DNA from 2 places in the Cellulomonas sp. NPDC058312 genome. Region 2 is predicted to be linked to the other one. Evidence: riboswitches for the same ligand, from Rfam matches in the RefSeq annotation. Region 2 holds a riboswitch; the other holds the start of a gene.
What was found. A riboswitch is a leader RNA that binds a small molecule or an ion and turns the genes downstream of it on or off. The one in region 2 is predicted to bind cyclic di-AMP.

Region 1: it holds a riboswitch for cyclic di-AMP, as region 2 does, so the genes downstream of both, ACFVXN_RS15485 (C40 family peptidase) here and ACFVXN_RS12625 (C40 family peptidase) in region 2, are expected to answer to the same signal.

The regions. Positions count from the first base shown of each region.
Region 1 covers NZ_JBHVZE010000005.1:78,591-89,250, forward strand. The annotation lists gene ACFVXN_RS15425 (DUF305 domain-containing protein) at 1-289, opposite strand, end outside; gene ACFVXN_RS15430 (hypothetical protein) at 330-521, opposite strand; gene ACFVXN_RS15435 (peroxiredoxin family protein) at 541-1,167, opposite strand; gene ACFVXN_RS15440 (cytochrome c biogenesis CcdA family protein) at 1,164-2,117, opposite strand; gene ACFVXN_RS15445 (glutaredoxin) at 2,119-2,433, opposite strand; gene ACFVXN_RS15450 (sensor histidine kinase) at 2,507-3,643, opposite strand; gene ACFVXN_RS15455 (response regulator) at 3,640-4,362, opposite strand; gene ACFVXN_RS15460 (hypothetical protein) at 4,486-4,896, shown strand; gene ACFVXN_RS15465 (CueP family metal-binding protein) at 4,972-5,550, shown strand; gene ACFVXN_RS15470 (hypothetical protein) at 5,728-5,949, shown strand; gene ACFVXN_RS15475 (peptidoglycan DD-metalloendopeptidase family protein) at 5,946-7,391, shown strand; gene ACFVXN_RS15480 (D-alanyl-D-alanine carboxypeptidase family protein) at 7,434-7,997, shown strand; cyclic di-AMP (ydaO/yuaA leader) riboswitch at 8,114-8,292, shown strand; gene ACFVXN_RS15485 (C40 family peptidase) at 8,292-9,089, shown strand; gene ACFVXN_RS15490 (hypothetical protein) at 9,432-10,124, opposite strand; gene ACFVXN_RS15495 (hypothetical protein) at 10,114-10,479, opposite strand; gene ACFVXN_RS15500 (hypothetical protein) at 10,463-10,660, opposite strand, start outside.
Region 2 covers NZ_JBHVZE010000004.1:9,864-20,523, reverse strand. The annotation lists gene ACFVXN_RS12645 (MFS transporter) at 1-1,000, shown strand, start outside; gene ACFVXN_RS12640 (DUF4012 domain-containing protein) at 1,100-2,989, shown strand; partial or broken gene serC (phosphoserine transaminase) at 4,154-5,281, opposite strand; gene ACFVXN_RS12630 (metal-dependent transcriptional regulator) at 5,359-6,057, shown strand; cyclic di-AMP (ydaO/yuaA leader) riboswitch at 6,281-6,491, shown strand; gene ACFVXN_RS12625 (C40 family peptidase) at 6,494-7,264, shown strand; gene ACFVXN_RS12620 (HNH endonuclease) at 7,534-8,043, shown strand; gene ACFVXN_RS12615 (universal stress protein) at 8,159-9,145, shown strand; gene ACFVXN_RS12610 (Lrp/AsnC family transcriptional regulator) at 9,161-9,637, opposite strand; gene rocD (ornithine--oxo-acid transaminase) at 9,702-10,660, opposite strand, start outside.

The DNA.
Region 1 (10,660 bases), on a different contig from region 2:
GGGCGAACTGGATGTCGCTGGACAGCTGCTGGACCTGCTCGGTCTGCGCGCGACCCTCGGCCATGGTGGCCATCTCGATGGCGCCCTGGTGGTGCAAGATCATCATCTGCGCGAACTCGGTGTCCGCGTCGTTGTGCTCCCGGGACGCGGCGTCCGCCGCGTCGGACGTGCTGGTGCTGGGCTGGTCGCCGCTGGCGGTCTCGGCGCCGTTGGAGCAGGCGCTGAGGACGACTCCGAGGGCCAGCGACGCTGCAGCGGCTGCGAGCGTGTGGCGCTTCTTCGGGGACATGGGGACTCCTTCGGGTCGGGCTGGCTCGTCGTGCCGGAGGTCAGGCGACGGGCGTGGTGATGCTCGTGGTGCCGGCCGGGGTCGAGCCGCCGCAGCAGCTGCTGCCCGCCTGGCTCGTGGCGGTGCCGCAGCACCCGGACTCCGGGCTCGCGGTCTGCTCGGGGACGACGCTGTCGGGACGGTCGAGCTCGTCCTCGTCGGTCATCGTGAACTGGCAGCACTGGTCGCTCATGCGCGTCTCCTTGGGTGGGTCAGGCGGGCAGGTTGGCCTGGACCTGCTCGAGCAGGTCGTCGGGGGCCAGCCACATCGAGGGGTAGTTGCCGGACCAGCGGCGGGTGCCGTCGGCGTCGACGAGGACGAAGCTGTGTCCGGGAAGTCCTTCGTGCATGCCGGTGCCGAGGGTCCCGTACTGCTCCGAGACGGTGCCGTCGTCGAGCAGGAAGGGAGTCGTCACGCCGTAGGTGGCCATGTCGGCGCTGATCTGCTCGGCAGTGTTCATCACGATCGGCAGGACGGTGATGCCTGCGTCCGCGAAGGCGGGGTCCTTCTCGATCTCGCCCATCTGCTGCAGGCAGGACCCGCAGCCGGCGCCCTCGTTGAAGTACAGGACGACCGGCGAGCCGCGGAAGTCCGACAGGCGCACGGTGGACCCGTCGGTGCTCTCGAGCGTGAAGTCGGGCGCGGGTCCGGCCTCGGTCGAGGTGACCTCACGCGAGGACAGCAACGCGGCGGCGACCACGGCGATGACGAGGAGCACCAGCGCGGCGGACGCGGTGGTGATGACGATCTTGCGCCGACGGTCGTGCTGATCCTGGTCGCGCCGGACCTGAGCGAGGGCGGCGGCGCGCTGCTTGCGGGCGGCCGTGGCGGAGGTCATCGGTGTGCTCCTTCGGTGTCGTGCTCGTGGCAGCTCGCCTCGCCCGTGGGTCGCTGCTCGGTCGTGCTCTCGGGCCGGGTCGTGCGTCCGCGTCGGCGTTCGGACAAGGTGCCCCAGACGAACAGCGCGGCCAGGGCGACCAGCGCCAGCCCGAGTACGGGCTCGGGCACCGGGGAGGTCCAGTCCTCGAACCGGGAGAACACCGAGGTCAGCGTGCGGCCGATCGCAGCCTGCGCCTGGGTTCCTCGGGTCATGTCCGGGCTGCCGGCCAGCAGGATGACGGCCACGCCCATGACGGTGAACCCGGCGGCGACGGCGATGTTCAAGGTGCTCGTGGTGAGCGTCCGACCGGCCAGGCGCAGCCGGACGGTCCGGGGGCTCAGCCAGGCGCGGTCCCGCAGCCGGGCCTTGTCCCAGACCAGAGCCATGACGAACAGCGGGAAGACCATGCCGAAGACGTAGGCCAGGCCGAGCAGCAGCCCGCCGGCCGGCGAGCCCGACAGTGCGGACAGGGTCATCACGCCGGCGAGCACGGGCGCGCAGCAACTGGACGCGATCCCGGAGAAGACGCCGAGGGCGAAGAAGCTGGCGGTGTCGCCGCGGCGGGTGTCGGGGGCGCGCAGCGCGCTGGGCAGCGACCACATGCGCCCGGACAGCGCGAGCGCGGCGAGCGCGAGCATCAGGGCGCCGCCGGCGTAGTACAACGGCGCGTGGTAGCGGGCGATCGCGCCGGCGACCATGCTGACGCCCAGGGTGATGGGCAGCAGGACGGTCGCCAGGCCGGCGGCGAACACGAACGTCAGGGGCAGCAGCCGCCACCGGCGGTTCTTCACGGCACCGGCGAGGTAGCTGGGCGCGAGGAACACGATGCAGCACGGCGCGAACAGCGCGACGCCGCCGGCGAAGAACGCCGCCAGCACGCTGCCGGTGGTCAGCAGCTCCGAACCCATCTCAGCGCACCGCGGTCAGCGGGACGTCGGCGCCGCGCTGGCGCAGCAGGTCGAGCAGGTGCCCGGTGCGCAGCCGCCCGGAGCTGACGAACTGCCCGTCGAGCAGGACCAGCGGGCTCATCGCTGCGCGGTGCTCGGCGACCAGCAGCTGCCCCTCGTCGGACCGTGCCTCCAGCACCCGCAGCCGCAGCGGGGTGCGCTCACGCAGCCGGTCGAGGGTGTCGAGTGCGGCTTCGCAGAGGTGGCAGGCGGGTGAGCGCACCACCGTGACGACCGGGTCGGTCAGGCTCGTCAACGGGCCGGGCGTGCTGGGCATGCCACCACGGTCCCGCGCGCCACCTGCACCGACGATCACGCACGCATGGAGATTCGATGAAGCCAGCCGCCGGTCAGGCGCGCGTGGCGGCGCCGGTCGCGTCCGGCAGCCGGACGGTGAACCGCGAGCCGCGGCCCGGGCCGTCGCTGGCCGCGTGGATGGTGCCGCCGTGGGCCTGGACCAGTGCCCGGCAGATCGCCAGGCCGACGCCCGACCCGCCGTGGCGGCGGTCGCGGGCGCTGTCGACGCGGTAGAACCGCTCGAACAGGTGCGGCAGGTGCTCCGCAGCGACGCCCTCGCCGGTGTCGGTCACGGTCAGTTCGATCGTGGCCGCGTCGCGACGTCCGGCGGCGAGAGTGATGCGCCCACCGGCGGGTGTGTGGCGGATCGCGTTCACCACGAGGTTGTCCAGGACCTGCGCCATGCGGACGCGATCGACCCGTACGACCCCGGCGTCGCTGCTGGTCTGCGTGGTGAGGGTGACGCCCGCGGTGTCGGCCCGCTCGCGGGCGATGAGCGCGGCGGCGTCGACGAGGTCACCGGCGGGGACGTCGGTCAGGTGCAGGTCGAGCTCGCCGCTCTCGGCGCGGGTGACCGCGGCCAGGTCGCTGGCGAGTCGGGTCAGGCGCTGGGCCTGGTCGTTCAGGACCGCGATCGTCTCGGTGTCCAGGACCCGCACGCCGTCCTCGAGCGCTTCGACGTAGGCGGTGAGGGTCGCGGCCGGGGTGCGCAGCTCGTGGGCGACGTCAGTCAGGAGCCGCTCGCGCAGTCGTTCGTCGGCCTCGAGGTGGGCGGCCATGGTGTTGAAGGAACCGGCGAGCTGGTCGAACTCGACCCCGATGCCCGGCAGCGGGACGCGGGCGTCGAACTGGCCTGCGCCGACCTGGGCGGCGGCGCGGGACATCTGGGAGACGGACCGGCCGACGCGGCGGGTCAGGACCACGCTGACGGTCAGGGCGGTGATGCCGGCGACGACCATCGCGAGCCCCAGGGCGATGGTGCTCGCGGACTGGAACGCCTCTTCGATGTGCAGGTCGGCGAGCTCGTGGTCGGCGATGTTGGCCTGCACGAGGTGCTCGTGGAACAGGGCCGGTCCCACGACGGTCGCGACCAGCCAGGCGGTGGCCGCGGCGGCGACGAGCACCAGGACGATCGAGACCAGGAGCCGTCGTCCGATGCTGCCGGGGCCGACGGCGTCGCGTGTCCTCATCCGGGTCCCATCCGGTAGCCGACCCCGCGCACGGTGCGCACGAACCGTTGCTGCTGGGCGGTGTCCTTGAGCTTGCGCCGCACGTGCAGGACGTGGACGTCGACCAGGTGCTCGTCGCCGACCCAGCCCTCGCCCCACACGGCGCGGATCAGCGCGGCCCGGGAGAACACCACGCCGGGGCGCGACGCCAGTGCGGCGAGCACGTCGAACTCGAGGCGGGTCAGGACGACCGGCTCGCCGTCGACCTCGACCTCGCGCGCGTCGAGGTCGAGGACGAGGCCGCCGACGGTGACCGTGCGGGTCTCGACCGGCGTGGCTGTCTGGCCGGTCGGGGTGGCTCGGCGCGGGCGGCGCAGCATGACGCGGATGCGGGCCGTGAGCTCGCGCGGGCTGAACGGCTTGGTCATGTAGTCGTCCGCGCCGACGGACAGCCCGATCAGGGTGTCGACCTCGTCGCTGCGCGCGGTGAGCATGACGACGTAGCAGTCGGAGAACGTGCGCAGCTGCCGGCAGATCTCGATCCCGTCGACGCCCGGCAGCCCGAGGTCCAGGACCACGACGTCCGGGTCGACCTCGCGCAGCAGCGCGATCGCGGCGCTGCCGTCGTGGCACAGGGCCACCTCGAAGCCCTCGCGCTCGAGGTAGCCGCCCACGACGGAGGCGAGCGCCTGCTCGTCGTCGATCACGACGGCACGCATCGTGGCCCCGGGCGGTGTCATGCGGCCATTGTCGCCAGGAGGACGGACCGCGACGAGCACGGGACGGATCCGGTCGCCACTTCCTGATCGAAACTTCATCGACCGAGGACATCCCCGCGTGGGCCTGCCCCTTATCGTCGTCCGGTGCCTGACACCCCCACCGAGTCCGCCCGGGACGCCAGCCTGCCCGGGCTGACCGCCTGCTCGCTGTGCGCGGGCGAGACGCTGGGACAGGGCGACCCGGAGCCGGGTGGCCAGATGGCCCGGCTGCGTGCGATGGCCGAGCGCGGCGCGGCCCGCCTGACGCTGGTGGAGTGCCTCGACGAGTGCGAGCGCGGCGACGTGGTCGTGGCCCGCCCCTCGGGCGTGTGCCGGCGTGCCGGAGCAGGGCCCGTGTGGTTCGAGCGCCTCGCGGGCGACCGTGGGACCGCGGCCCTGGAGCGCTGGCTGCGCGCCGGCGGCCCGGGTGCCCGACCGCTCCCACCCGAGCTCGCCGAGCACCTGATCGACCGCGGCGCCGATGCTCCGGCCGACGTGGCAGCGTCCGCACACTGATCCAGTTCCGCGACCGGCCGCTCTGGGACTTCGTGCCCACCCGTGCGCGTCCGGCACGTTCCTACGGTGGAGACCATGCGCCTTTCGACCCGTCCCCGGCTGATCGTCTCCGCGGTGCTCGCGGCCCTGGTTCTGGCGGGCTGCGCCGCGCAACCTGATCCCGAGCGCGAGACCGAAGCGGCCACCGCCGTCGAGCAGTGGGCTGCCCTGGACGCCACGGAGCTGATCGACCAGCTCGAGGCGACGCCCGTGGACGAGCGGCCCCAGGACGTGATGGCGTCCATCCGGCAGGACGAGGTCCTGGTGTCCGCGCCGGACGGGTCGCAGGAGGTCTCGGTCCCGATCGAGGAGAGCCACTACCTGTCGATCGCGCCGTACGTGGACCAGACGCACGACTGCTTCTTCCACTCACTGACCACCTGCACCGGCGAGATGGGCGGCGAGGAGATCACGGTCCGGGTCGTCGACGACCGCACCGGCGAGGTTTACGTCGACGAGACCAGCCGGACCCACGACAACGGGTTCGCCGGGTTCTGGCTCCCGCGGGACATCAGCGCCACCATCACCGTCACCGCTGCCGGCCGCAGTGCCGAGACGAGCGTCGAGACCGGCCCCGACGACCTGACCTGCCTGACCAGCCTGCAGCTCACCTGACCGTCGCGGCGGCGCGCACCGGCCCCGCCGGCCCGCACGGCGCGGTTCGGCCCGGTGATCTTGATCAAATCTTCATCGTCCGCCAGAGGAGACTTGACGCGCGCTGCCGACAGTTGAAGGCATGCACGTACCTCACGACGGTCACCGGTCGAGCGGCGGCCCGGCATGTGGTGCCAGATGACCCCCGCCGGCTGGGCCGTCATGGGCACCGCCTGGCTCGCCCTGATCGCCCTGGCCGTCTGGGGCGTGTCCCGGCTGTTCCCGACTCGCGGCGCCAGCAGTCCGCGTGCCGCGCTCGATGAGTGGCTCGCGTCGGGGACGATCGACGCCGAGCTGTACGGCCGGCTCCGGGCCGACCTGGACGCCGCGGGACCGAACCGCTCGAGCCGCCCGTGGTGAGCGCCCCCACCCGCCGGTCGCGTGCCGCGACCGCGGGCCGCTCCCGCGCGCTCGCGACGGCAACCCTGGTAGCGGTCATGGCCGCGACGGTGCTGCTCCCGGCCGCGCCGGCCGCCGGTGACACCACCGACGACCAGGCGCGCGCGGCCCAGCAGCGCGCCGAGGCCGCGCAGCGTCAGTACGAGGACGCGCAGGAGTCGGTCGAGGACCTGTCCGCGGAGCTGGCGCAGGCCGTGCTGACGCTGGAGGAGACGAAGGCTCGCCTGCCCGCCGCCCAGGCGGCGCTCGACGAGGCGACGCGGACCGCGGACGCCGCCCAGCGGCAGGCCACGCTCGCGCGCACCCGGCTGGAAGACACCAGCGACGTGCACGCCTCGCTGGTGGCTCAGATCGAGCTGGACTCCACCCGGACCGCCGAGGTGCGGTCCACCGTCGCCCAGCTCGCGCGCGCCGCCTACCAGGGGCGGTCCAGCTCCTCGGGTCTGGAGATCGCGGTCGGCGCGAGCTCGGTGGAGGACTTCCAGTCTCGGTCGTCCACGGCGTCCACGGCCCAGCGGATGCAGGCGCGGACGCTCGACGAGCTGATCGAGCTGGAGGCCGCCGGGCGCAGCAACGAGTCCCGGCTGCAGTCCGTGGTCCAGACGCTCGACGATCTCGAGCAGCAGGCCGAGAGCGAGGCCCGCGCAGCGGATGACGCCCTGGCCGCCCAGCGCGAGCAGAGCGCCGCCCTGGAGCGGGCCGTGGCCGACCAGACGGCCGCCGCCGCGCGCATCGAGGGTATGAAGGGCCAGGCCGAGGCGGAGCAGGCAGCGGCCGACGCCGCCCGAGCCACCGCGGACGCGGAGATCGCGCGGATCGCGGCGCAGCAGGAGGCCGAAGCCGCCGCCGCGGCCGCAGCCGCAGCCGCGGCTGCAGCGCAGTCGGCACCAGCGAGCCCCGCGCAGCCGGAGCCCGCTGTACCGGGCAAGCCGGGGCCCGCCGCGCCACCCGCGGCACCGCCGGCCGCACCGCCGCCGGCGGCCGAGTCCGGCGCTCTGTTCTCGAATCCGACGTCGATCCAACCGATGTACGTCACCTCGAACTACGGCATGCGGCTGCACCCGATCCTGGGCTACACGCGCCTGCACGCCGGGATCGACCTGCGCACCTACTGCAACACCCCGCTGTACGCGCCGCGCGACGGCACCGTGCAGTGGGCCGAGTGGCGCAGCGGCTTCGGCAACCAGGTGATGCTCAGCTACGGCACCGTCAACGGGCAGTCGCTGATGAGCTCCTCGAACCACCTGACCCGGTCGGTGGTCCGCGCCGGACAGTCCGTGACCCGCGGCCAGCTCATCGGGTACTCCGGCAACACCGGCCTGTCCGGCGCGTGCCACCTGCACTTCGAGGTCTACGTCGGCGGCAAGACCGTCGACCCCGCACCCCTGCTCGGGCTGCGATGACCACCACCCGTACCTGCTGCGCGACACCGGAAGGAGAACCGCGTGGACGGCATCACCGCGACCAGCGCGCGCATCCTTGAGATCCGCCAGCTCATCGGCACCACCACACCCCGCTCCACCACGGTTGCGGCGGGTTCGGGCGACGCGTTCGCGGCGGCGCTCTCGGCGGCCGTCGACGGCACGACGACCAGCGCCTCGACCGCCCGCAACGCGCAGGGCGTGCCCGCCGACCTCGCGGCCTACGGCAACGGGAAGGTCCCGCGCGACGCCCTCTCCGAGATCGGGAGCACCGGGCACCGGCTGTGGGCTCCCGCGGGCCAGGCCCTCGAACAGCTGCTGGCCGCCGCCGAGCGCGACGGGGTCGACATCGGCATCACCGACTCCTACCGGTCCTACGACGCCCAGGTCGATGTCGCCCGCCGCAAGGGCCTGTACTCCCAGGGCGGCCTGGCGGCCCAGCCGGGCACCAGCCCGCACGGCTGGGGCGTGGCCGTCGACCTCGATCTGGACGACGCCGCCCAGAAGTGGATGCGCGCGAACGCAGGGCGGTTCGGATTCGTCGAGGACACCCCACGCGAACCGTGGCACTGGGTCTACAAGACGTGAGGCCGCAGCACCCGCTGCGGTCACCAGGACGGACGAGGGAGGACTGAGACCACACGACCCTCCGGGCTCGCCCGGAGCAGCACCGTCATCAACGCGCTCAGGGGCAGATCTGAGCGACCGGGTGGACGCCGAGTCCTGCCACCACCCGGATCATCTCGACCACGTACGGCAGGAACGGGGGAACCACCGATCGTCGGGCACGCACGTGCCCTCGGGGTGAAGCCGGTCCACGGACCGGCCGGGCGTCTCCCGCCCGAACCCGACAGCTCACCCCGCAGGCGGCAGGAGACATCCATGCCTACACGCCAGACCACCGCCGCGCGGCACCGCGCGGACGGCCGAGCACACACCGTGCTCACCGACGCCCGCCTCACCGCGGCGCACAACTTCTCCAGCGCTACGCGACGCACCGGCGCAGCCGTCGCCTCGTCCGGCCTGGCGGTGTCGCTCCTCGCGGCACCGGCCCTCGCGGACGACGAGGTGCGGACGACCGCCGTGGACGTCTCGGCCCTGACCCAGTCGGCCCGGGCCATCGTCGAGGCCGCCCCGGTCGTCGCCTCGCCCGCAGAGGCGTCCTGGACGTTCGAGAACCCGGCCGTGACCGCCGTGACCCCGCCGCCGCCCCCGCCGCCCGTCGTCGAGGAGGAGCCCGAGCCCGAGCCCGAGGAGGCGGCCAGCCGCTCGCGATCGGCCGAGCCCGCCGCCCCGGCCGCCGAGCCGGCACCCGCGGCCGTCGGCGCGCCCGCGCCGGCGAGCGCGAACGGCAGCGCCATCGTCGAGATCGCCTCGAGCCTCGTCGGGATCCCGTACGTCTGGGGCGGCACGACCCCGTCCGGATTCGACTGCTCCGGGTTCACCTCCTACGTCTACGCGCAGGTGGGGATCACGCTGCCCCGCACGTCCGGCGACCAGCGGTACGCCGGCGTGGAGGTCCCGCGCGACCAGGCCCAGCCCGGCGACCTGATCTGGTCCCCGGGGCACATCTCGATCTACGCCGGCGGGAACCTGCAGGTCGACGCACCCACCCCCGGCAAGAGCATCCAGATCCGGGAGATCTGGCAGTCCAACCCGAAGTTCATCCGCGTCGGGTAGTCGGGAGCAGCGGGCTGCACGCCGTGAAGTGTGCAGCCCGCTGACCGCCGCAGGTCTTCGTGCGCGCCTGGTCCGAAGCACTCGAGCAGCACCTTGCCAGCGGGTCCGGTACACACCAGGAGATGACGCAGGCGATCGGTCGTTCATCGCGTTGAGGCAGCTCAGCCAGTCGCGTCCGGCACGACGGGCCACCCAGTCGAGGCGGCGATGGTCGGCCCGAACCGGTCGCTGATCACGGATGCCGGCAGAGAGCTCGCCAACGAGTTCAGCGCCCCGTTGTGTGCGCGACGCACCGTCGGCTCATGAGCGACTTCATCACCGAGCGGGGCCGCCGGCTGCTGGCTAGTCGTCAGGAAGCGCCGGGTCCTTCAACGGCACGCCACACGCGGGGCAGTACCGGTCGCCTGGTGCGTGCGCGTGCGGGCAGGTGACACGACGTCGGTAGGCACGGATCTCGCCCGCCACGAGGGTGAAGGCCCGGGCGTAGTCGACGCGACCCGCCGCGTACAGCTCGCTGGCGTCACCGGACCGGACGAGGACCGTCGGGGCATCGGCCGGCGCCGCCCACGGATCGAGGTCCGGGTCCTCTTCCGGGCCCAGCACGATCGTGTAGGAGTCCCACCGCTCCCGCAGGTAGAACCGGTGTCCGTCGACGGTTCCGACGACGACCCACGGCGCCGCGGCCGACTCCTCTCTCGCCTCGATGCCGAGCGCGGCAGCGGCAGCGGCGAGCGCCCGCTCGTCCGCCTCACGCTCGGCTTCCTGCTGCTCACGTCCGGCCTCCATCACACGCCGGAAGTTCGCGAGGTGGTCCGACCGCTCCTGCGCGGACCACTGGCAAGAGCAGACGGCACCGGCGTGGACCTCCGGGTTACCCGGCTTCGGGTGGCAGCTGCACTCGCACTGTGCGGCGGCGTCCAGGTCACGCACCGAACCAGGCGCGGCCTCGAGCAGGCGGCGACGGGCAGCGGCCGCGTCCGCACGACGGCTTTGTTCGCCGCCGACCGGTTCCGGCCTCGTCAGGTCATCGGGCATCGAACGCCCCTTCGCCGAGCTCCTCGATTCCCACCACTGGCGTCGTGCGGCGCAGCGTCTCGATAGCCGCGGGATCCAGAGGCTCCAAGGTGAGGTACATGTCCTCGCCGAGAGCAAACCCCCGCACCGGCCGGCCGTCGACCACGTGGTAGATCGCGATGACCTGGAGCGACTCGTCGTCGCGCCGCAGCGAGCCCAGCGGAAACCTCGGGTCGTCACCGACGGGACCCCCCGTGACGCGCGTGGCGGTGACCACGCCGTCCGGAGCGACCGACTCGATCAGGTGGATCGCTCCGGACGCGGTCGTGACCAGCCAGCGACCGGGGGTGCGCATCGGGTCAACCGGGCTGCTCATCGGGACCCGCGTCGTCGTTCTCGTCGTCGACCTCGTCGTCGGGGAACTTGATGCGGGCGTCGCGGGGTTCGAGCAGTCGCATGAGGTCCCAGGCGTACGCGCCGACGTTGAACTCGCCCGTGAACCAGCTCGACCAGTAGACGGCCTCGATCGAGGAGGTGCGGTGCCGGTGCAGGGCCCA
Region 2 (10,660 bases):
CTACGTGTTCGCGGCGGCCCTCGGCGCGGTGGCGGCGGTCGACCAGCCGGTGCGGCAGACGTTCGTCGCGGAGCTGGTGCCGGTGCACCGGATGTCGAACGCGGTCGGCCTGAACAGCACCTCGTTCAACGCGGCGCGCCTGATCGGCCCGGGGCTGGCGGGGTTGCTGATCGCGGCGGTGGGCACGGGCTGGGTGTTCGTGATCAACGGGGTCTCGTTCGCGGCGACGATCCTGGCGCTCGTGGCGATGCGCACCTCCGAGCTGCACCCGATGCCGGTGGCGCCGCGCGCGAAGGGGCAGATCCGCGAGGGCGTCCGGTACGTGCGGGGGCGCAGCGACATCCTCGTCATCATGGTCGTCATCTGCGTGGTGTCGACGTTCGGCCTGAACTTCCAGATGACCAGCGCCCTGATGGCGCGCGCGGAGTTCGGCAAGGGCGCGGGGGAGTACGGGATCCTCGGGTCGGTGCTCGCGATCGGGTCGCTGGCGGGGGCGCTGCTCGCGGCCCGGCGGGAGCGGCCGCGGGTGCGGCTGGTGATCGGGTCGGCGTTCGCCTTCGGGGTGGCGACCGGTGTGCAGGCGCTGATGCCGACGTACCTGTCGTACGCGGTCGCGTGCGTCCCGGTGGGGCTCGCGTCGCTGACGATGCTCACGGCGGCGAACACGACGATCCAGATGTCGACCGACCCGGTGGTGCGTGGCCGCGTGATGTCGCTCTACATGATCGTGATGCTCGGGGCGACGCCGGTGGGCTCGCCGGTCGTCGGCTGGATCGGGGAGACGTTCGGCCCACGGTGGGCGATCGGCATCGGGTCGATCACGGCGCTGCTGGTGTCGGCGGCCGCGGCGCTGTGGGCGAAGCGGCGCTGGGACGTCGAGCTGCGGTACCGGCTGCTGTCCCGGCCGCACCTGGAGGTCGTCCACCCCACGGTCGCACCACCGGCGCGGGCGGCCGCCGACGAGCTCGCCGCGCGCGAGGCGGCCGACCGGGCGGTGTGAGGCCGCGCCCACCCCGGGTCCCGCGACGGCGGGCCCGGAGCCGGGTGAACTTCCCCGCCCGACAGGTGTCCGAATTGTCCGGTATGTGACGATCGGCGGATGGCAGTCCGACGGCGGGTGCTGATCGTCCTCGCGGTGCTGACCACCGGTGCCCTCCTGGCCGGCGGCTGGCTCGCGTGGCGGGTGAGCCTGGCCGCGGACGCCCTGCGCGACCTCCGGACCGCCACCGACGGCGCCCGGCCCGAGGTCGACGCCCTCGACGTCGGGGCGCTGAGGGCCCGGCTGCCCGCGGTGCAGGACGCTGCCGACCGTGCGGCCGAGGCCGCCGACGACCCCGTGTGGCGCCTGGCCGAGCACCTGCCGATCGTCGGCGACGACCTCACCGCGGTGCGCCTCGTGTCGAGGGCGGCCGACGACCTCGCGCGCGAGTCCGCCCCGGACCTGCTCGCGGCGCTCGCGGCGCTCACCGGCGACCGGGCGCACACGGGCGACCCGGCGCACTCGGGCGACCCGGCGCACACCGCCGCCCCGGGGCCCGCGGGTGATCCGGCGCGTGCGGCCGACCCGTCCGCCGCGGCCGACCGTGCCGCCGCACGCGCCGCGGCGCTGCCGAGCGGCTGGGTCGACCTCGCCGCGGGGGTGGCCGCCGCGCCGGCGGCGGGACGTGCGGCGGCGACCGTCGACCGGCTCCGGTCCGAGCTCGCGCCGATCGACCCCGGCGGCCTGGTGGGCCCGGTGGCCGGGCCGGTCGCCGCGCTGCAGGACGTGCTCGCGGGTGCGTCCGGGCCGCTCGCCGCCGCTCAGGAGGTCGCCGCGGTGCTGCCGACGATGCTCGGTGCGGACGGCCCGCGGACGTACCTCCTGCTGTCGCTGAACCCGGCGGAGCTGCGCGCGCAGGGCGGCATCGTGGGTGCGGTCGCCGTGCTCCGGGCGGACGACGGTGCGGTGGGACTGGTCGGTCAGCGCAGCACCGCGGACCTCCCGGAGCTGTCCGCGCCCGTGATCCCGCTGACCGGCACGGAGCTCGCGCTGCACGGCGACCGGCTCGGGCGGTGGGTGCAGGACACGGTGCTCACCCCGGACTTCCCGCGCGCGGCCGAGCTGGCCGCGGCGTTCTGGGCGGCGCAGACCGGCCAGGTCGTGGACGGGGTGGTCGCGACGGACCCCGTGGTGGTCGCCGACGTCCTCGCCGCCACGGGTCGGACCGTGCAGGCCGACGGTGCCGAGATCGGCGCCCCGGACCTGCTGCGGGTGCTCCTGCGTGACGCCTACCTCGACTACGGGGACCCACGGGCCGGCGACGCGTTCTACGCCCAGGTCGCCGCGGCGGTGTTCGGGGTGCTGCGCGACGCGGTGGCCGAGCCGGCGACGGCCCGGGCGGTGGCGCTCGCGGGCGGGGCGGCCGTCGACCAGCGACGCGTCGCCGTCTGGTCCGCCCGCCCGGCCGAGCAGGTGGTGCTCGCGGGGTCGGGCGTGGGGGGCGCGTTCCTGACCGGTGACGCGGTGACGCCGACCGGTGCAGGGGTGGGCGACGCGGTCGGGGTGTTCCTCGACGACGCGACCGCGGGCAAGCTCGGCTACGACCTCGACGTGGGGGTCGACGTCCGGTTGTCGGGCTGCGGGACACGCGAGCCGCGGGCGCGCGTCACCCTGCGGCTCGGCTACGCGCCGCCCGCGGACGTGGCGGGGTTCCCGGCGCAGGTGCTCGGCGACGGCCGCTCCGGGGTGCCCGCGGGCTGGCTCGCCACGAACGTCGCGTTCTACGGCGCGCGCGACGGCGCCCTCGGCGAGGTGCGCCGCGACGGCGCGGTGGTCGGCGGGCAGGTGGCCCGCGAGGGGCGTCGGGAGGTCGCGGTGCTGACCTCGCGGCTGGCGCCGGGCACGGGGGAGGAGTACGTCGTGGACGTCACCGCCCGTGGCGGGTCGCTGACCGTCTGGACCACACCGACCCTCTCGGGCCCCGGCGTGGTCACGACCACCTGCCCCTGACCGGGCCCGCCCGCCCCACCCTCACCCGCCCGCACCCGTCCCACCCGCTCCCACCCGCCCCGCCTCGACGAGAGGTCACGACACGCTGGCGGCCCCGGCCGTGGCCAGCGTGTCGTGACCGCTCGTGGGCGGCGCGCGCGTCAGGGCGCGGCGCGGGGGTGCGGCGCGGGCCGCGGTCCGCGGGAGTGCCGGCGGCGGGGGTGCCGGGCGTCGAGTTCACCCGGTCCCCGTCCGGCGCGTCCGCCCGACGCGTGCCTACCCTGGGCGACATGTCCGATTTGTCTGAATCGGGCGAGCAGGGACAGCGCGGCAACGGCGCCGTGCGGACGGAGGTGCGACATGGAGGTCCTGGGACGCGTGCTCGGCGGGCTCGTCGGGGTGCTCGTGATGATCGGTGGCCTGGCAGGACCGGCGCTCGCCGCGCCGGACACCCCCGGCGGCCTCGACTGCGCGGAGCTCGCCGCCGCGACCGACCCCGACGGGTACGCTCCGCCGCCGCGCTGCGAGCTGACGATCGTCCGGGCGGCGGCCATCTGCCTCGCGGACGCCCCGGTGCTCGAGTACGCCGTCGAGGCGGTCGGCACGACGCTCGACACGGTGACGATCACCTGGGTCGACCCGGTCGGGCCGGACGTGGTCCAGTCCGGGCTGCCGCTGTCGGGGCAGACGTACTGGCCCGGCACCGTGCTGGAGGGCGGCGCGGTGGTCGACTGGCCGGGCTGGACGCGCAACCCGGACGGCAGCTGGACCGAGGAGGACGCGTACAGCTTCGCGCGGCCGTCCGTGCAGATCGAGTTCCAGGTGAACCCGACGGCGACCACGGTGGTGGCGTACCCGCCGGCCACCGCCGTGTGCGCCGGCCCCGCGACCGACGCGACGCCGGTGTCCACGGGTCGGCTCCCCGTCGCGGGCGCGCCGGTCGAGCAGGCGGCGGCACCGCTGCCCGCGACGGGTGTCGTGGCCGCCCCCGAGGTCGCCCGCGCGCCCGAGGTGGCGACTCCCGCCGGCCCGACGTCCGTCGCCCTGGCCGCGACCGGGGCGAGCACCCGACCCCTGCTGGTCGGGGCGGGCCTGCTGGTGCTGCTCGGGGCCGGGCTGGTGGCGGCGTCCGCGCACCGGCACGGGCCGCTCGGCTGACGCCGGGGCAGCGCCCCGCCGCCCGCGGTGGTCGATGCAGGCGGTGAGCGCCAGGACGTCGTCGGGCTCCACGGACGGGAACATCGCGACCCGGAGCTGGTTGCGGCCCAGCTTGCGGTAGGGGTCGACGTCGACCACGCCGTGCTCGCGCAGGATGCGCGCGACCGTCGGAGCCTCGATCTCGGGGGCCAGGTCGATGGTGCCGACGACCGCGGACCGCTGGTCGGGGTCGGCGACGAACGGGGTGGCCCAGTCGCGGGCGTCCGCCCAGCCGTACAGGTGGCCGGCGGACGTCGCGGTCCGATCGGCGCACCACGCGAGGCCGCCGTTCGCGAGCATCCAGTCGACCTGCTCGGCGAGCAGCACGAGCGTGGCGATCGCCGGGGTGTTGAGGGTCTGGTCCGCGCGCGAGCTCTGCACCGCGGTGGTCAGCGAGAGGAACTCCGGCACCCAGCGGCTCGCCTCGACGCGGGCCGCGCGCTCCACGGCGGCGGGGGACAGCACTGCCAGCCACAGGCCGCCGTCGGAGGCGAACGACTTCTGCGGCGCGAAGTAGTAGGCGTCGGTCTGCGCGACGTCCACGGCGAGGCCGCCCGCCGCGGACGTGGCGTCGACGACGACGAGCGCGCCCTGGTCGGCCGAGCCGGGCACGCGGCGCACCGGGGCGACCGCGCCGGTCGAGGTCTCGTTCTGCGGCCAGGCGTAGACGTCCACGCCGTCCACCGCCACCGGCACGGTCGACGTCCCGGCGGGCGACTCGCTCACCACGGGCTCGCCGAGGAACGGCGCGCGAGCGGCGGCCGCCGCGAACTTGGCCCCGAACTCGCCGAACACGGCGTGCGCGGACCGCTGCTCCACGAGGCTGAGCGTCGCGAGGTCCCAGAAGGCCGTCGACCCGCCGTTGCCGAGGGCGACCTCGTACCCGTCGGGCAGGTCGAACAGCTCGGCGAGCCCGGCGCGCACCCGGCCCACCAGGCCCCGCACCGGTGCCTGCCGGTGCGAGGTGCCCAGCAGCGTGCGCCCCGCGGCGGTCAGCGCGCGCACCTGGGCGTCGCGGACCTTCGCGGGACCGGAGCCGAACCGGCCGTCCGACGGCAGCAGGTGGTCCGGGATGGTCACGGGGGCGCCAGGCGTCGTGGTCACGCGCCGCACGATACGCGCACGCCGCTGCCGGGGCGCTGGTCCGGCTAGCCTGTGGACGGACGTCCGCGCGCGACATGGAGGGCACCGGCGTGAGTGACCTGATCGACACGACCGAGATGTATCTGAAGACGATCTACGAGCTCACCGAGGAGGGGATCACCCCGCTGCGCGCCCGCATCGCCGAGCGCCTCGGGCACAGCGGCCCCACGGTGTCGCAGACCGTCGCCCGGATGGAGCGGGACGGGCTGCTGGTCGTGTCCGGCGACCGCCACCTCGAGCTGACCGAGGTCGGCGCCACGAAGGCGATGCGCGTGATGCGCAAGCACCGGCTGGCCGAGCGGCTGCTGGTCGACGTCGTCGGCCTCGACTGGGAGTACGTGCACGAGGAGGCGTGCCGCTGGGAGCACGTCATGAGCGAGCGCGTCGAGCGCCGGCTCGCGGGGCTGCTGGACCACCCGCACTTCGACCCGTACGGCAACCCCATCCCCGGGCTCGAGGAGATCGGGGAGGTCCGCACGGCCGTCGGGTTCCTCGACGGCGTCGAGTCGCTGGTCGCCCGCGCGGTGGCCGAGGACGGCTCGACCACCGGCGTCGTCGCCCGCCTGGGCGAGCCGCTGCAGACCGACGTGGAGCTGCTGGCCCGGTTCGCCGGCGCGGGGGTGCTCCCGGGCGTCGAGGTCGCGATCCGCAAGGACGGCGGCACGCTCACCGTCGGCGTCCCGGGCGCGGAGACGGTCCTGGACCTGCCGCAGGAGATCGCCCGGCACGTCTTCCTCCGGGCGGTCTGAGCCCGCCGGGGCCGCGGCCCCGTCCGGTACCGGGATGCGGAGCCCCGCGGTGTGGCGTAGGTCACTCGCGGGGCTCCGTCGCGTCGGTGACCTGCGGGCTCCCTGTCGTGGCATGTGAGCGTTCTCCCGGGCGGCGAACGGACCGTGACCGGAGCGTGACAATCGGCTCCGCGGTCGGGTACGTTCAGTCCTGCTCCGGCGGAACCCTCCTCCTCCAGAGCCCTAGGACGGTACGCCGAGCCCTGCCGCCGCCCTGGGTCCGTACGACTTCGCCGGCAGGGGCGGGGGAACCACATGTGGTCGAGGTCCGACAGGACCACGACCTTGGGGTGAAGCCGCGTGGCGCGACCGGAGAACGCTTCCGGACACGTCCCGCGGCCGGGTAACTCCACCCGAACCCGACAGCTCACCTCGTAGGCGCCAGGAGAGGCTGTACGTGACCGCTAGTGCTGTGCGCGCTCGACACCGTTCCGCGCGTCGCCCCGTCACCCCCTTGACCGACTTCGCCACCGCCGCCACGGGCTCCCTCGCCCAGGTCGGCCGTCGCACCGCCGTCGTCGCGGCCTCCACGGGCCTCATGGTCTCCGTGGTCGCCGTCCCGGCCGGCGCCGCGACCACGTCCGGCGACCAGGCCGCGCTGCCGTCGGTGGACACCGCCGCGCTGACCGCGTCCGCGAAGACCGCGCTCGAGACCGCCCCGGTGGTCACCGCGCCCGCCGACGCCGCGTGGACCTTCGAGGCCCCGGCCGCGACCGCGGTCGTCCCCGAGCCCGAGCCGGTCCGCGTCGTCGAGCGCACCGTCTCCCGCAGTGCCGCGCGCGCCACCGTCGAGACCGCCGCCGTCGAGACCGCGGCCGCGGTCCCGCAGTCGGTCGCCGGCAACGCGGTCCTCGAGATCGCCGCGCGCTACGTGGGCACCCCGTACGTCTCCGGCGGCACCACGCCCGACGGCTTCGACTGCTCGGGCTTCGTGTCCTACGTCTACGCGCAGCTCGGCATCTCCCTGCCGCGCACGTCGTCCGCGATCAAGGCGGCCGGCACCGTGATCTCCGCCGCCGACGCGCAGCCCGGCGACCTGATCTGGAGCCCGGGGCACATCTCGATCTACGCGGGCGGCGACCAGCAGATCGACTCGCCGCGTCCCGGCAAGACGATCCAGTTCCGCAGCATCTGGCAGAGCTCGCCGACGTACATCCGCATCGGCTGACACCGCCGCAGCACCTCCTCGACGCAGCCCCCTCGGCCCACCGGCCGCGGGGGCTTCGTCGTCCCCGTCCGCTCGCCGAGATGGCACTCGGCGCCTGTGACCGCCGCGGTCCTCCCAGGCGCGGACTGCCATCTCGGCGGGCGTGCGTGCGGCGCGTGCGCAATTGACCGAGGACGATCCGCGCCGGGGCGCGTAGCCTGCTCTTGCTTGCCTCCGCCAGCGGGCCCGGTCAGCCAGACGGGTCCTCCACCTGGATCCAGGAGTACGCCGTGCTGCTGCCGCCCGCCCCACCCAGGACCCTGCTCCTGAACGCCAGCCTCGAGCCGCTGTGCGTGGTCGCGCTGCCCCGCGCGGTCACCCTCGTGATGTCCGGCAAGGCCACCGTGCTCGAGTCCGACGGCCGGCTGCTGCACTCCGAGCACGCCGTGGTGCCGATGCCGGTGGTCCTGTCGCTCACGCGCTACGTGCACGTGCCGGTCCGGCGGCCGCTGCCCCCGACCCGGCGGACCGTGCTGCAGCGGGACGACCACCGGTGCGCGTACTGCGGGTCGCACGCCGACACGGTCGACCACGTGCACCCGCGGTCGCGCGGCGGCCGGCACGAGTGGGGCAACGTCGTCGCCGCGTGCCGCCGGTGCAACCACCGCAAGGCCGACCACCTGCTGCACGAGATCGGCTGGGAGCTGGCCTGGACGCCGGTGCCGCCGCGCGGCCTGTCGGCGTTCCTGCGGGGCGCCGCCACGGACGAGCCGGCCTGGTCGCCGTACCTCGCCGCCTGACGACCCGCGCGGCCCAAGTCTCCGCAAAGACTCCGCCACGTCCGGGCCCGCAACGGGGTGCGGAGGGGGCATGATCGGGGGCACACTGGGGTGTGCGCCGAAGGAGGTCCCAGCCATGAAGCGAGACGCGGAGATCCTGGTCGGAGTCGACGGGTCGGCGGCGAGCATGCACGCGCTCGACTGGGCCGCGGCGGAGGCCCGCACCCGCCGGCGCCCGCTGCACGTCGTCTGCTCGTACACGCTGCCGTCGTTCACGGCGGCCTCGCTCGACGGTGGGTACGCGGCGCTCGACGACACCGCCATCCAGCAGGGCGCCCGCGCGGTGCTCGCGGAGGCGCGGCAGCGGGTGGAGGGCGGCGGCCTCGAGGTCGTGACGACCGTGGCGACGGGGGACGCCGCCGCCGTGCTCGTCGAGATGTCCCGGGACGCGTCGCTCGCGGTCGTGGGCACCCGCGGCAAGGGCGGGTTCGCGGACCGGCTGCTGGGCACGGTGTCCTCGACCCTCCCGGCGCACGCGTACTGCCCGACCGTGGTGGTCCCGCTGCGCGACCAGCGCCGCGGTGGCGTCGTGCCGACCGACGAGTCCTCGCCCGTCGTGCGCCCGGTCCGCCGGATGATCGTGGGCGTCGACGGCTCGCCGCAGGCCGACCTGGCGCTGCGGCACGCGATCGCCGAGGCGACGGCCTGGGGCGCGGAGCTCACCGCGGTCGCGGGCGTCCCGGTCGGGACCGGCTCGGGCGTGATGGCGTGGCTGCCCGCGACGATCGACCAGGCGCAGATCCTCGCGGACGTCACCGAGGGCCTGAACGTGGTCGTGGACCGCGCGCTCGCCGACCACCCGGGCGTCACCGTGCGGCGGGTCGTCCTGGACGGCACCGGCGCGGAGCTGCTGACCGAGTTCTCGACGGCGACCGACCTGATCGTCGTCGGCTCCCGGGGGCGCGGCGGGTTCACCGGGCTGCTGCTCGGGTCCACCAGCCAGGCGGTGCTGCACCACGCGGCCTGCCCGGTGATGGTCGTGACCAACCGGTGCGCGGAGAAGGTCCCGGCGGGCGGCGGTGCCGCGTCCGGCGAGGCCACCGGGGACGCGACCGCGGGCTGACGGCCCGGCGGGCGGTCAGGCGGGCGGGGGCGGTACGTCCGGGCGCCGCACGAGCGCCGACAGCACGATGGTCGACCGGGTGCGGGTCACGAACGGCTCGGCGGCCAGCCGCTCCACGACCTGCTCGAGGTGCCGCATGTCCCGGGCGCGCACCTGCACCACCACGTCGACGTCGCCCGTGACGGTGCTCGCGGCGACGACCTCCGGGTACCGCTCGACGGCCGCGCGCATCGTCGCCGGGCTGGTGGAGCCCTGGCAGAACAGCTCGATGAACGCCTCCGTCGCCCAGCCCAGCGACGCGGGGTCGAGCAGGACCGTGTACCCGCGCACCACACCGCGCTCGCGCAGCCGGTCGACGCGGCGCTTCACCGCCGGCGCGGACAGCGCGACCACGGCGCCGATGTCCGCGTAGGACGCGCGCGCGTCGACGGACAGCTCGCGCAGGATCGCCTCGTCGATGGGGTCGAGGTCGCCGGAGAACGTCGGGGGCACGGGCTCATCCTCCCGCACGCGCCCGGGCGCGGAGGTCGTGCCGGAGGTCAGCGCATCGCCTGGGTCAGCGCAGCGCCTGGGTCAGCCGGTCGACGGCGAGGTCCAGGTCGTCCGCGTCGATCACCAGCGGCGGCGCGAGCCGGATCGTGGAGCCGTGCGTGTCCTTGGCGAGCACGCCGAGTCGCAGCAGCCGCTCGCACAGCTCGCGTCCCGTCATCCGCGCGGGGTCGACGTCGAGGCCCGCCCACAGCCCGACGCCGCGGGTGCGCTCCAGCAGACCGGTGTCGACGAGGGTGTCGAGCCGCTGGTGCAGGTGGGCGCCGAGGGTGCGGGCACGCTCCTGGTGGGTGCCGGGCCGGAGCTCGTCGACGACCGCGAGCCCGACCGCGCACGCCAGCGGGTTGCCGCCGAACGTCGACCCGTGGGTCCCGGGGGTCAGCACCTCGAGCACGTCGGGCCGGCCGACGACCGCGGACACGGGCAGCACCCCGCCGCCGAGGGCCTTGCCGAGCGTCACCAGGTCCGCGCGGACGCCCCACAGCTCGAGGGCGAACGTCGTGCCGGTGCGGCCGAGGCCGGACTGGATCTCGTCGGCGATCAGCAGCACGTCCGCGGCGGTGCAGATGTCCCGGACCGCCGGCCAGTAGGTCTCCGGCGGGACGACGACGCCCTGCTCGCCCTGGATCGGCTCCAGCAGCACGGCGACCGTGGTGTCGTCGATCGCGGCACGGAGGGCGTCAGCGTCCCCGAACGGCACGATCCGGAAGCCCGGGGTGTGCGGGGCGAACCCGTCGCGGGCGTCCGGGTCGGTCGAGAACGACACGATGGTCGTCGTCCGGCCGTGGAAGTTGTTCGCCGCGACGACGATCGTGGCGTGCTCGGGCGCGACCCCGCGGACGTCGTAGCCCCACTTGCGGGCCGTCTTGATCGCGGTCTCGACGGCCTCGGCGCCGGTGTTCATCGGCAGCACCATCGGCGCGGTGCCGGCCTCGGCGCCCGCGACGACCGGCCGGACCAGGTCGG